2 regions of the Enterobacter sp. ECC-219 genome follow, and region 1 is predicted to be linked to the other one. Evidence: predicted binding sites of a transcription regulator. Region 1 holds the regulator's gene; the other holds the start of a gene.
What was found. The regulator CRP, encoded in region 1, controls carbon source genes, mostly activating them, when cyclic AMP is high. The targets are predictions, from matches to a motif close to ATGTGANNNNNNTCACAT.

Region 1 (5,372 bases):
GTTCTTACACTGGCTGCGGGACAACTTTGGCACCGTGCCAACGGCCGCCGTGGGCTATTCGCTGGGTGGAAATATGCTCGCCTGCCTGCTGGCCAAAGAGGGCGACAGCGTACCGCTGAATGCTGCAGTGATTGTTTCCGCGCCGTTTATGCTGGAGCAGTGCAGCTACCATATGGATAAAGGCTTTTCCCGCGTCTATCAGCGCTACCTGCTTAACCTGCTGAAGGCCAACGCGGCGCGTAAGCTCAAGGCCTACCCGGATACCCTGCCGGTAAGCCTGCGCCAGTTGAAAAAGGTGCGTCGTATTCGCGAGTTCGACGATCTGATCACTGCGAAAATCCACGGCTTCGCCGATGCAATTGACTATTATCGTCAGTGCAGCGCCATGCCGCTGCTCAGCAAAATCACGCAGCCGACGCTGATCATTCACGCCAAGGATGACCCGTTTATGGATCACCACTCGATCCCCGCGCAGGAATTCCTGCCCGACAACGTTCACTATCAGTTAACTGAACATGGCGGCCACGTTGGGTTTATCGGCGGCACGCTGCGCCGCCCGAAAATGTGGCTGGAGGCGCGTATTCCTGACTGGCTTACTCCTTACCTGGACGGTGCAAAATGATCATTCCCTGGCAAGATCTGGCTCCCGAAACGCTCGATAATCTGATTGAAAGCTTTGTATTACGCGAAGGCACCGATTATGGTGAACATGAGCGTTCGCTTGAGCAAAAGGTCAACGATGTTAAACGCCAGCTGAAAAGCGGCGACGTGGTGCTGGTGTGGTCAGAACTGCATGAGACGGTCAATATCATGCCCCGCAACGCGTTTCACGGCTGATCTTCCAACCTTTTCAGTCAGGGAGTTGCTATGTCTGCCAGACATCCCATTATTGCCGTTACGGGGTCGAGTGGTGCGGGAACCACCACCACCAGCCTCGCTTTTCGCAAGATTTTCGCCCAGCTGAATCTCCGTTCGGCGGAGGTCGAAGGCGACAGCTTTCACCGCTATACGCGTCCGGAGATGGACATGGCGATCCGCAAGGCGCGCGATCTGGGTAAACACATCAGCTACTTCGGCCCGGAAGCCAATGATTTCGGTCTGCTGGAGCAAACCTTCCGCGAATACGGGCAGAGCGGTACCGGGCAGTCCCGAAAGTATCTTCACACCTACGATGAAGCCGTACCCTGGAACCAGGTACCAGGCACCTTTACCCCCTGGCAACCGCTGCCGGAACCCACCGATGTATTATTTTATGAAGGATTGCACGGCGGCGTGGTTACGCCTCAGCACGACGTGGCGCGCCACGTGGATCTGCTGGTCGGGGTGGTCCCTATCGTTAACCTGGAGTGGATCCAGAAGCTAACGCGTGACATGAGCGAGCGCGGCCATTCGCGCGAGGCGGTGATGGACTCCGTGGTGCGCTCCATGGAAGACTACATCAATTACCTCACGCCACAGTTCTCCCGCACCCACATTAACTTCCAGCGCGTGCCGACGGTGGACACCTCCAATCCGTTCGCGGCGAAAAGCATCCCGTCGCTGGACGAGAGCTTTGTGGTGATCCACTTCCGCAATCTTGAAGGCATTGATTACCCCTGGCTGCTGGCGATGCTGCAGGGCTCGTTTATTTCGCACATGAATACGTTAGTGGTGCCGGGTGGAAAAATGGGGCTGGCAATGGAGCTCATCATGACGCCGCTGGTTCAGCGGTTGATGGAAGGGAAGCAGATCGCGTAAAGATGTTCCCTCTCCCCGTGGGAGAGGGTTAGGGTGAGGGCATCAACACGCACGATGCCCCGTGAATCACACCTCAATCACTTCATACGAATGCGTAATTTTTACCGCTTTCTCCAGCATTAGCGCCACAGAGCAGTACTTCTCCGCAGACAGGTCCACCGCGCGTGAAACCGCCGCGTCTTTCAGCGCTTTCCCGGTGACAACAAAGTGCAGATTAATGTGGGTGAACAGGCGTGGCGCCTCTTCGCGACGTTCTGAGGTGAGTTTAACCTCGCAATCCGTTACGTCATGACGACCTTTTTGCAGAATCGACACCACGTCAATCGCGCTGCATCCACCTGCCGCCATCAGCACCATTTCCATTGGGCTCGGCGCTTTATCGCCGGAGTTACCATCCATCAAAATCTGGTGTCCTGACGCGGACTCCCCCAGGAACGTTAAACCTTCAACCCACTTCACGCGCGCTTGCATATTCATTAACTCCAACGTTGCATTTTTGGTGACAGATTACGCGTGCGTTACATTTCTCGCAATGGAAGGCGACCTGCATCATGCTGAAGCGAGACACCAGGAGACACGCGGCGAAAGCTATGCTAAAACACTCAGGATGCTACAGTAATACATTGACGTTACACATGTATGCAGAGGACATCAAACTTTACTGGCTGCGAAACGTTACGACAGCCGACTTCCCAGGGTATGGGTAAGAATTCGATTGCAACCCCAGAGTCCGGATGCATCTGATGACTCTGGTGACAGCTTATAACAGAGGATAACAGCGCATGGTGCTTGGCAAACCGCAAACAGACCCGACTCTCGAATGGTTCTTGTCTCATTGCCACATTCATAAGTACCCATCGAAGAGCACGCTGATTCACCAGGGTGAAAAAGCGGAAACGTTGTATTACATCGTCAAAGGCTCGGTGGCAGTGCTGATCAAAGATGAGGAAGGGAAAGAGATGATCCTTTCTTATCTGAACCAGGGCGATTTTATCGGTGAACTGGGCCTGTTTGAAGAAGGCCAGGAACGTAGCGCCTGGGTTCGTGCAAAGACAGCATGTGAAGTGGCTGAAATTTCTTACAAGAAATTCCGTCAGCTGATTCAGGTAAACCCTGACATCCTGATGCGTCTTTCTTCCCAGATGGCGCGCCGTCTGCAGGTGACGTCAGAGAAAGTGGGTAACCTCGCCTTCCTGGACGTGACCGGCCGTATCGCGCAAACCCTGCTGAACCTGGCGAAACAGCCAGACGCTATGACCCACCCGGACGGCATGCAAATTAAAATTACCCGTCAGGAAATTGGTCAGATCGTTGGTTGCTCCCGTGAAACAGTGGGCCGTATTCTGAAAATGCTGGAAGATCAAAACCTGATCTCCGCCCACGGTAAAACCATCGTGGTTTACGGAACCCGTTAATCCTGCTTAAACGGCGTGCCATCGCGAGGTGTCACGCCGTTTTTGTCTCTTTTCCCCATGTGGCGCAGGCTGATCTATCACCCGGAAGTTAACTACGCACTGCGACAAACGCTGGTGTTGTGTCTTCCTGTGGCCGTGGGCCTGCTCCTAGGTCATCTTCAGCAGGGCCTGCTGTTTTCCCTCGTGCCCGCCTGCTGCAACATCGCCGGTCTGGACACGCCGCATAAGCGCTTTTTCAAACGCCTGATTATCGGTGGCTGCCTGTTTGCAGGCTGTAGCCTCGCGGTGCAGCTGTTACTGGCTCGCGATATTCCCCTGCCACTGATCCTGACCGTGCTGGCGATGACCCTCGGCGTCACGGCGGAAATCAGCTCGCTGCACGCTCGCCTGCTTCCAGCGTCACTCATTGCGGCCATCTTTACCCTGAGCCTCGCCGGGAATATGCCCGTGTGGGAGCCGCTGCTGATCTACGCCCTCGGCACGCTGTGGTACGGGCTGTTTAACTGGTTCTGGTTCTGGCTATGGCGAGAGCAGCCGCTGCGAGAATCTCTGAGCCTGCTCTACGTGCAGCTTGCGGATTACTGCGAAGCCAAATACACCCTGCTCACCCAGCATACCGATCCGGAAAAATCCTTACCGCCGCTGCTGACGCGCCAGCAAAAAGTGGTGGATTTGATAAGCCAGTGCTATCAGCAGCTGCATATGCTCGCCGCAAACAAGAACCACGAGTACAAACGGCTGCTGCGTACCTTCCAGGTGGGGCTGGACCTTCAGGAGCATATCTCCGTTAGCCTTCATCACCCGCAGGAGGTGCAAAAGCTGGTTGAGCGCAGCCATGCCGAAGCGGTGATTCGCTGGAACGCGCAGACCGTCTCCGCGCGCCTGCGGGTGCTGGCTGACGATATACTTTATCACCGCTACCCCACGCGCTTTAACATGGACAAACAGCTCGGCGCGCTGGAGAAAATTGCCCGTCAGCACCCGGAAAATCCGGTCGGCCAGTTTGCCGCCTGGCACTTCAGCCGCATCGCCCGCGTGCTGCGCACCCAGCGACCGCTTTATCCCCGCGACCTGATGGCGGATAAACAAAAACGTCTGCCGCTGCTGCCGGCGCTCAAAAGCTATCTTTCTCTTAAATCGTCCGCCCTGCGCAACGCCGCACGAATTAGCGTCATGCTCAGTATCGCCAGCCTGATGGGCATGGCGCTGCACCTGCCGAAACCCTACTGGATCTTAATGACCGTGCTGTTTGTCACCCAGAACGGCTATGGCGCCACGCGGGTGCGCATTCTGCACCGGGCGGGCGGCACGATGGCGGGGCTGATTATTGCAGGCGTGACGCTGCACTTTCACGTGCCCGAGGGCTATACCCTGGCGGGCATGCTGGCTATCACCCTGGTGAGCTATCTAATCATTCGCAAAAACTACGGCTGGGCGATGGTGGGCTTTACGGTAACGGCGGTATATACCCTGCAACTGCTTACGCTTAACGGCGAACAGTTCATCGTTGCCCGCCTGATCGACACGCTGATTGGCTGCCTGATCGCCTTTGGCGGTATGGTCTGGCTGTGGCCACAGTGGCAGAGCGGGCTGCTGAGGCAAAACGCCCACGACGCGCTGGAGGCCGATCAGCAGGCCATTCGTCTGATCCTGAGCGACGATCCGCAGCCTTCCCCGCTTGCCTACGAACGTATGAAGGTCAACCAGGCGCATAACGCCCTCTTTAACTCGCTGAATCAGGCGATGCAGGAGCCGGGCTTTAATTCACATTATCTGGCGGATATGAAGCTGTGGGTGACGCACAGCCAGTTTATCGTCGAGCATATCAACGCCATGACGACGCTGGCGCGCGAGCACACGATGCTGACGCCGGGTCTGGCGCAGCGCTATTTGCAGTCGTGTGAAATTGCGTTGCAGAGGTGTCAGCAGCGTCTGGAGTATGACGCGCCGGGCGAATCGGGCGACTCAAACATTCTGGAAGCGCCGGAGACGTTAACCTACGGGCCGATGAGCACGCTGGAGCAGCATTTGCAGCGTGTGCTGGGACATCTGAACACCATGCACACCATTTCGTCGGTGGCATGGCGTCAGCGCCCGCATCACGGGATTTGGTTAACGCGCCGGTTAAAGCGAACCGAGTATTAGCCTTTAACGAGCTTCGCGACCGCCGCGGCAAAGCGGGTTAACCCGTCTTCTATATCTTTTTCTTCCACCACCAGC
Region 2 (5,372 bases), 2.1 Mb from region 1:
TACGGATTTCGCCGCTCACATCTTCACCTTCCAGAATCACTTCCAGGTTGCCATCGGTGGAAACAAAACGCACATCCAGATGCGCTGCCAGCGGTACCAGCGCTTCTTCAGAGGCGACATCCACATGATGATGCAGCGCAGCCAGCGCCAGCACGCGATAGATTGCTCCCGAATCTAAAAGATGCCATTGCAATGCTTCCGCCATCGCTTTGCACAGAGTACCTTTCCCTGCGCCACTCGGCCCATCAATGGTGATTACCGGGGCAATTGCCGTCATCTTTTTCTCCTTAAATAAGGCATACCGTTAACATGAACGCCGCGCATTATACGCGCCAACGTGCGCAACTGTTACCTTTGCGTGCAAATTGCGGAATGATTGAAGCAGAGTGTAGAAGAAATGAGCGGGAAAGATCGTCAGGAAGCGTAAGGAAATGCCGCATCAGGTGATGCGGCAGGTATTCATTATGCCAGGGTACTAATGCGCGCCAGCTGTTCGAAATAGTCCGGGAAGGTTTTTGCCGTACATTTCGGATCGAGAATGGTCACAGGGGTATCGGACAGCGCCACCAGCGAGAAACACATCGCCATACGGTGATCGTTATAGGTCCCGATTTCAGCAAACTGCAGTTTTGCCGGAGGGGTAACGCGAATGTAATCTTCGCCCTCTTCTACCTCAGCGCCGACTTTACGCAGCTCTGTCGCCATTGCGAACAGGCGGTCCGTCTCTTTTACGCGCCAGTTGTAGATGTTACGCAGCGTGGTGGTGCCTTTGGCAAACAGCGCCGCCGTGGCAATGGTCATCGCCGCATCCGGGATATGGTTCATGTCCATGTCGATGGCGTTCAGCTCGCCGCGGGTACAGGAGATGAAGTCATCACCCCAGGTGACAATAGCGCCCATTTTTTCCAGCACGTCCGCAAAACGAATATCGCCCTGCACGCTGTTGCGGCCAATGCCGGTCACTTTTACCGTACCGCCTTTAATCGCACCCGCGGCCAGGAAGTAGGACGCGGATGACGCATCCCCTTCCACCAGGTAGTTACCCGGAGACAGATACCGCTGTGCCCCGCGCACCACGAAGCGCTGGTAAGACTGGTTTTCCACCTCAACGCCGAAGGTTTTCATCAGGTGCAGCGTGATATCAATATACGGTTTGGAGACCAGCTCACCTTTAATCGTGATAACCGTATCCTGTGGGGCCAGCGGCGCGGTCATCAGCAATGCCGTCAGGAATTGGCTGGAGACGCTGCCGTCAACCTCGACGTGACCGCCGGTAAAGCCCCCGCGCAGACGCAGTGGCGGATAATTTTCCTGCTCCAGATAGTCAATCTGCGCGCCGCCCTGACGCAGGGCATCTACCAGATGACCGATCGGACGCTCTTTCATGCGCGGCTCGCCGGTCAGCACGATGTTGTTGCTCCCCAGGCACAGGGCCGCCGCCAGCGGACGCATCGCGGTACCCGCGTTGCCCAGAAACAGCTCAAGCTCTTCACTCGCCTGCAGCGCGCCGCCGTTGCCGGTCACTTCGCAGCGGGTACGATCGTCAGAGAGTGTGTAATGAACGCCCAACGCTTTCAGCGCATTGAGCATATGGCGCACGTCATCGCTGTCCAGCAGGTTAGTGAGGACGGTGGTGCCGTTTGCCAGAGCTGCCAGCAGCAGAGCGCGGTTCGAGACACTTTTTGAACCAGGCAGATTGATAGTGCCATCTACCCGCGCGATAGGTTGTAACGTCAGGGATTCCATGAAAACTAAACTCTCAACTCAACATAATAAAAACCCCGCAGGGACGCTGCGGGGGTGAAAAACAGCAAATTAACCGTGACGACGTTCAAAGTCGATCATGAAATCCGTCAGGGCCTTAACGCCTTCCAGCGGCATCGCGTTATAGATAGAGGCACGCATGCCGCCCACCACACGGTGGCCCTTGAGCGCGTGCAGGCCTGCCGCGAAGGACTCTTCCAGGAACACTTTGTCCAGGCTGCTGTCCGCCAGCTGGAATGGCACGTTCATGCGGGAACGGTTAGCTTTCGCTACATCGTTGCGGTAGAAATCGCTCTTGTCGATCACGCCATACAGCAGTTCGGCTTTCTGCTGATTCACCTTGTCCATCTGCGCCACGCCGCCGTTTTGCTTCAGCCATTTGAAGACCAGGCCGGAGAGGTACCAGGCAAACGTTGGTGGGGTGTTGAACATGGAGTCGTTATCGTTCAGCACGGTGTAGTCGAGAATCGACGGGCAGGATTTATGCGCTTTACCCAGCAAATCTTCACGCACGATGACGATAGTCAGACCCGCAGGACCGATATTTTTCTGCGCGCCCGCATAGATAACGCCGTAACGGCTGACGTCAAGTGGCGCAGACAGAATGGTGGAGGAGAAGTCGGCGGCAACTACAACATCTTTGCCAAAGTTTGGCGTCTCGTCGATGGCAATCCCGTCAATGGTTTCGTTCGGGCAGTAATGAAGATAGGCGGCGTTATCAGAAAGCTGCCACTCGCTCATAGGCTTCACGGCGCGCAGGCCGTCAACGGTCACTTTGGCGTCGATAACGTTCGGCGCGCAGTACTTGTGCGCTTCTTTAACGGCGCTTGCCGCCCAGTAACCCGCGTCAACGTAGTCAGCCGTCGTTTTGTCACCGAGGATATTCAGCGGTACGCCTGCAAACTGACCGCGGCCGCCACCGTGGCAGAACAATACTTTGTAGTTCGAGGGAATATTCAGCAGATCGCGAAAATCCTTTTCTGCCTCTTCGGCCACCTGAATAAACTCTTTACCACGGTGGCTGATTTCCATCACCGACGTACCCAGACCGTTCCAGTCACACAGCTCCTGTTGAGCCTGTTTAAGCACGTCTGCCGGTAACATTGCCGGACCTGAACTGAAATTAAAAACTTGAGCCATTTCCCCTCACCACGCTAAAAGCCATAAGTTATAACTGTGGATATCGGTTTTATCATTCAGTGACACGCGCCGCAATGTCTAAAACTTATGACCGGGGAAATGTGCCCCGCGTCACACAAAACAATCTGCCGCCTCGATACGACAAAACCGACAAAATGGCTGTCAGGTAATACGTTTGGCCCGGCTAACCTTCGTCCATTCCGGATTTGCACAGCGGGGGCATAATTGACGATCCCCTGGCTGCATCGCGACAACATGGCTACACCTTACGCAAGCATACTCGCCTGATTCAGGTACCGTTCTGAAACGCTCTATGAGCATATCCGGCAGGATACACAGTCCCGGCTTCACCTCGTCGTCAGAATAGTAATAGACGCTGATTTGGCCGTTGGTTTCCATAATCGCCAGACGCACCTGCCCCAGTTGCTCAACGCTGTTCAGGCGAAGCTCCATAAAGAACTCAAACTCGGTCATGTTGGCGCTTTGCACATTTTGCCAGGCCAGTTGGCCGTCCTCGACGATAACCACCGGCTTCCCTTCGAACAGATCTTCCAGCTTTTCGCTTTTCGACATCAGCCACATGACGAGACGGTAAAGTAGCGCCAGTGAGACAAAAACGATAAACACCGGCACCATCGGCACATCGTCATAAAAGGCGACGTCTCCCGCCGCCGAGCCCAGCGTCAGAATGATCAGCACCTCAAACAGCGACATCTGCCGAACGCCGCGACGGCCGGTGATTTTAAGAAACAGGAAGACGAGTACGAAGGTATACAGGCTGCGCAGCGCCACTTCGCCCAGAAATTCAGGAGGAACTTTATCAAACGCCATCCGCTGGAGATCAAATGCTTTCATTTTTCTATGCCTTAACAGTCAGTTACTGTCACTAAGCATAGCCCAGCCATTTATTTTCGCCGGAGATAGCACCCGTCACTCAAAACCCGTATCATTGCGCGCTTTACGTACGATAAAAGTGAACGCCATGACTCAAACGTTTATCCCCGGCAAAGACGCCGCTCTGGAAGATTCCATCGCTCGCTTCCAGCAGAAACTGACCGACCTGGGCTTTAACATCGAAGAAGCCTCCTGGCTCAACCCGGTGCCTCACGTCTGGTCCGTGCACATTCGCGACAAAGACTGCGCGCTCTGCTTTACCAACGGTAAAGGCGCGACGAAAAAAGCGGCACTGGCCTCTGCGTTGGGTGAGTATTTTGAGCGTCTGTCCACCAACTATTTCTTTGCTGACTTCTGGCTGGGTGAAACCATCGCCAACGGTCCTTTCGTTCACTATCCGAACGAAAAATGGTTCCCACTGACCGAAGACGACGAACTGCCGGAAGGGATCCTCGATCAACGCCTGCGCGCTTTCTACGATCCAGAAAACGAACTGACTGCCAGCATGCTGATCGATCTGCAGTCGGGTAACGAAGATCGCGGTATCTGCGCCCTGCCGTTCACCCGTCAGTCTGACGAGCAGACCGTTTATATTCCGATGAACATCGTCGGCAACCTGTATGTGTCCAACGGCATGTCCGCCGGTAACACCCGCAACGAAGCGCGCGTGCAGGGCCTGTCTGAGGTGTTCGAGCGTCACATTAAAAACCGCATCATCGCTGAATCCATCAGCCTGCCGGAGATCCCGGCGGACGTTCTGGCGCGCTACCCGGGCGTGGTGGAATCCATCGCGAAGCTGGAAGCGGAAGGTTTCCCAATCTTTGCCTACGACGGCTCGCTGGGCGGTAAATATCCGGTTATCTGCGTCGTGCTGTTTAACCCGACTAACGGCACTTGCTTTGCCTCCTTCGGCGCGCATCCTGACTTCGGTGTGGCGCTGGAGCGTACCGTGACCGAGCTGCTGCAGGGCCGTAGCCTGAAAGATCTCGACGTGTTTACCCCGCCAACGTTTGACGATGAAGAAGTGGCCGAGCATACCAACCTCGAAACCCACTTCATCGACTCCAGCGGTTTGATCTCCTGGGATATGTTCAAGCAGGACGCGGACTATCCGTTCGTGGACTGGAGCTTTGCCGGTACCACGGAAGAAGAGTTCGCCACGCTGATGGCAATCTTCAACGCCGAAGATCAGGAAGTCTACATTGCCGACTACGAACACCTGGGCGTTTACGCGTGCCGCATCATCGTGCCCGGCATGTCCGACATCTATCCGGCGGAAGATTTGTGGCTGGCTAACAACAGCATGGGCGCGCACCTGCGTGAGACCCTGCTGTCCCTGCCGGGCAGCGAGTGGGAGAAAGAAGATTATCTCAACCTGATCGCCCAGCTGGACGATGAGGGCCACGATGATTTTACCCGCGTGCGCGAACTGCTGGGTCTGGCGACCGGGAAAGACAACGGCTGGTACACCCTGCGCATCGGCGAACTAAAAGCGATGCTGGCGCTGGCGGGCGGCGATCTGGATCAGGCCCTGGCCTGGACCGAATGGACCATGGAGTTTAACCAGTCGGTCT

Region 2: a site for CRP is predicted at 3,004-3,021, ahead of serC (3-phosphoserine/phosphohydroxythreonine transaminase). Genes of this name have one in related genera too.

Annotation. Positions count from the first base shown of each region.
Region 1 is NZ_CP143680.1:207,855-213,226, forward strand. Features, by position in the region: gene V1603_RS01130 (hydrolase) at 1-622, shown strand, start outside; gene V1603_RS01135 (YheU family protein) at 619-837, shown strand; gene V1603_RS01140 (phosphoribulokinase) at 868-1,737, shown strand; gene V1603_RS01145 (OsmC family protein) at 1,804-2,208, opposite strand; gene crp (cAMP-activated global transcriptional regulator CRP) at 2,520-3,152, shown strand; gene V1603_RS01155 (YccS/YhfK family putative transporter) at 3,210-5,297, shown strand; gene V1603_RS01160 (aspartate aminotransferase family protein) at 5,294-5,372, opposite strand, start outside.
Region 2 is NZ_CP143680.1:2,315,525-2,320,896, reverse strand. Features, by position in the region: gene cmk ((d)CMP kinase) at 1-277, opposite strand, end outside; gene aroA (3-phosphoshikimate 1-carboxyvinyltransferase) at 463-1,746, opposite strand; gene serC (3-phosphoserine/phosphohydroxythreonine transaminase) at 1,816-2,904, opposite strand; gene V1603_RS10855 (DUF421 domain-containing protein) at 3,067-3,759, opposite strand; gene ycaO (30S ribosomal protein S12 methylthiotransferase accessory factor YcaO) at 3,887-5,372, shown strand, end outside.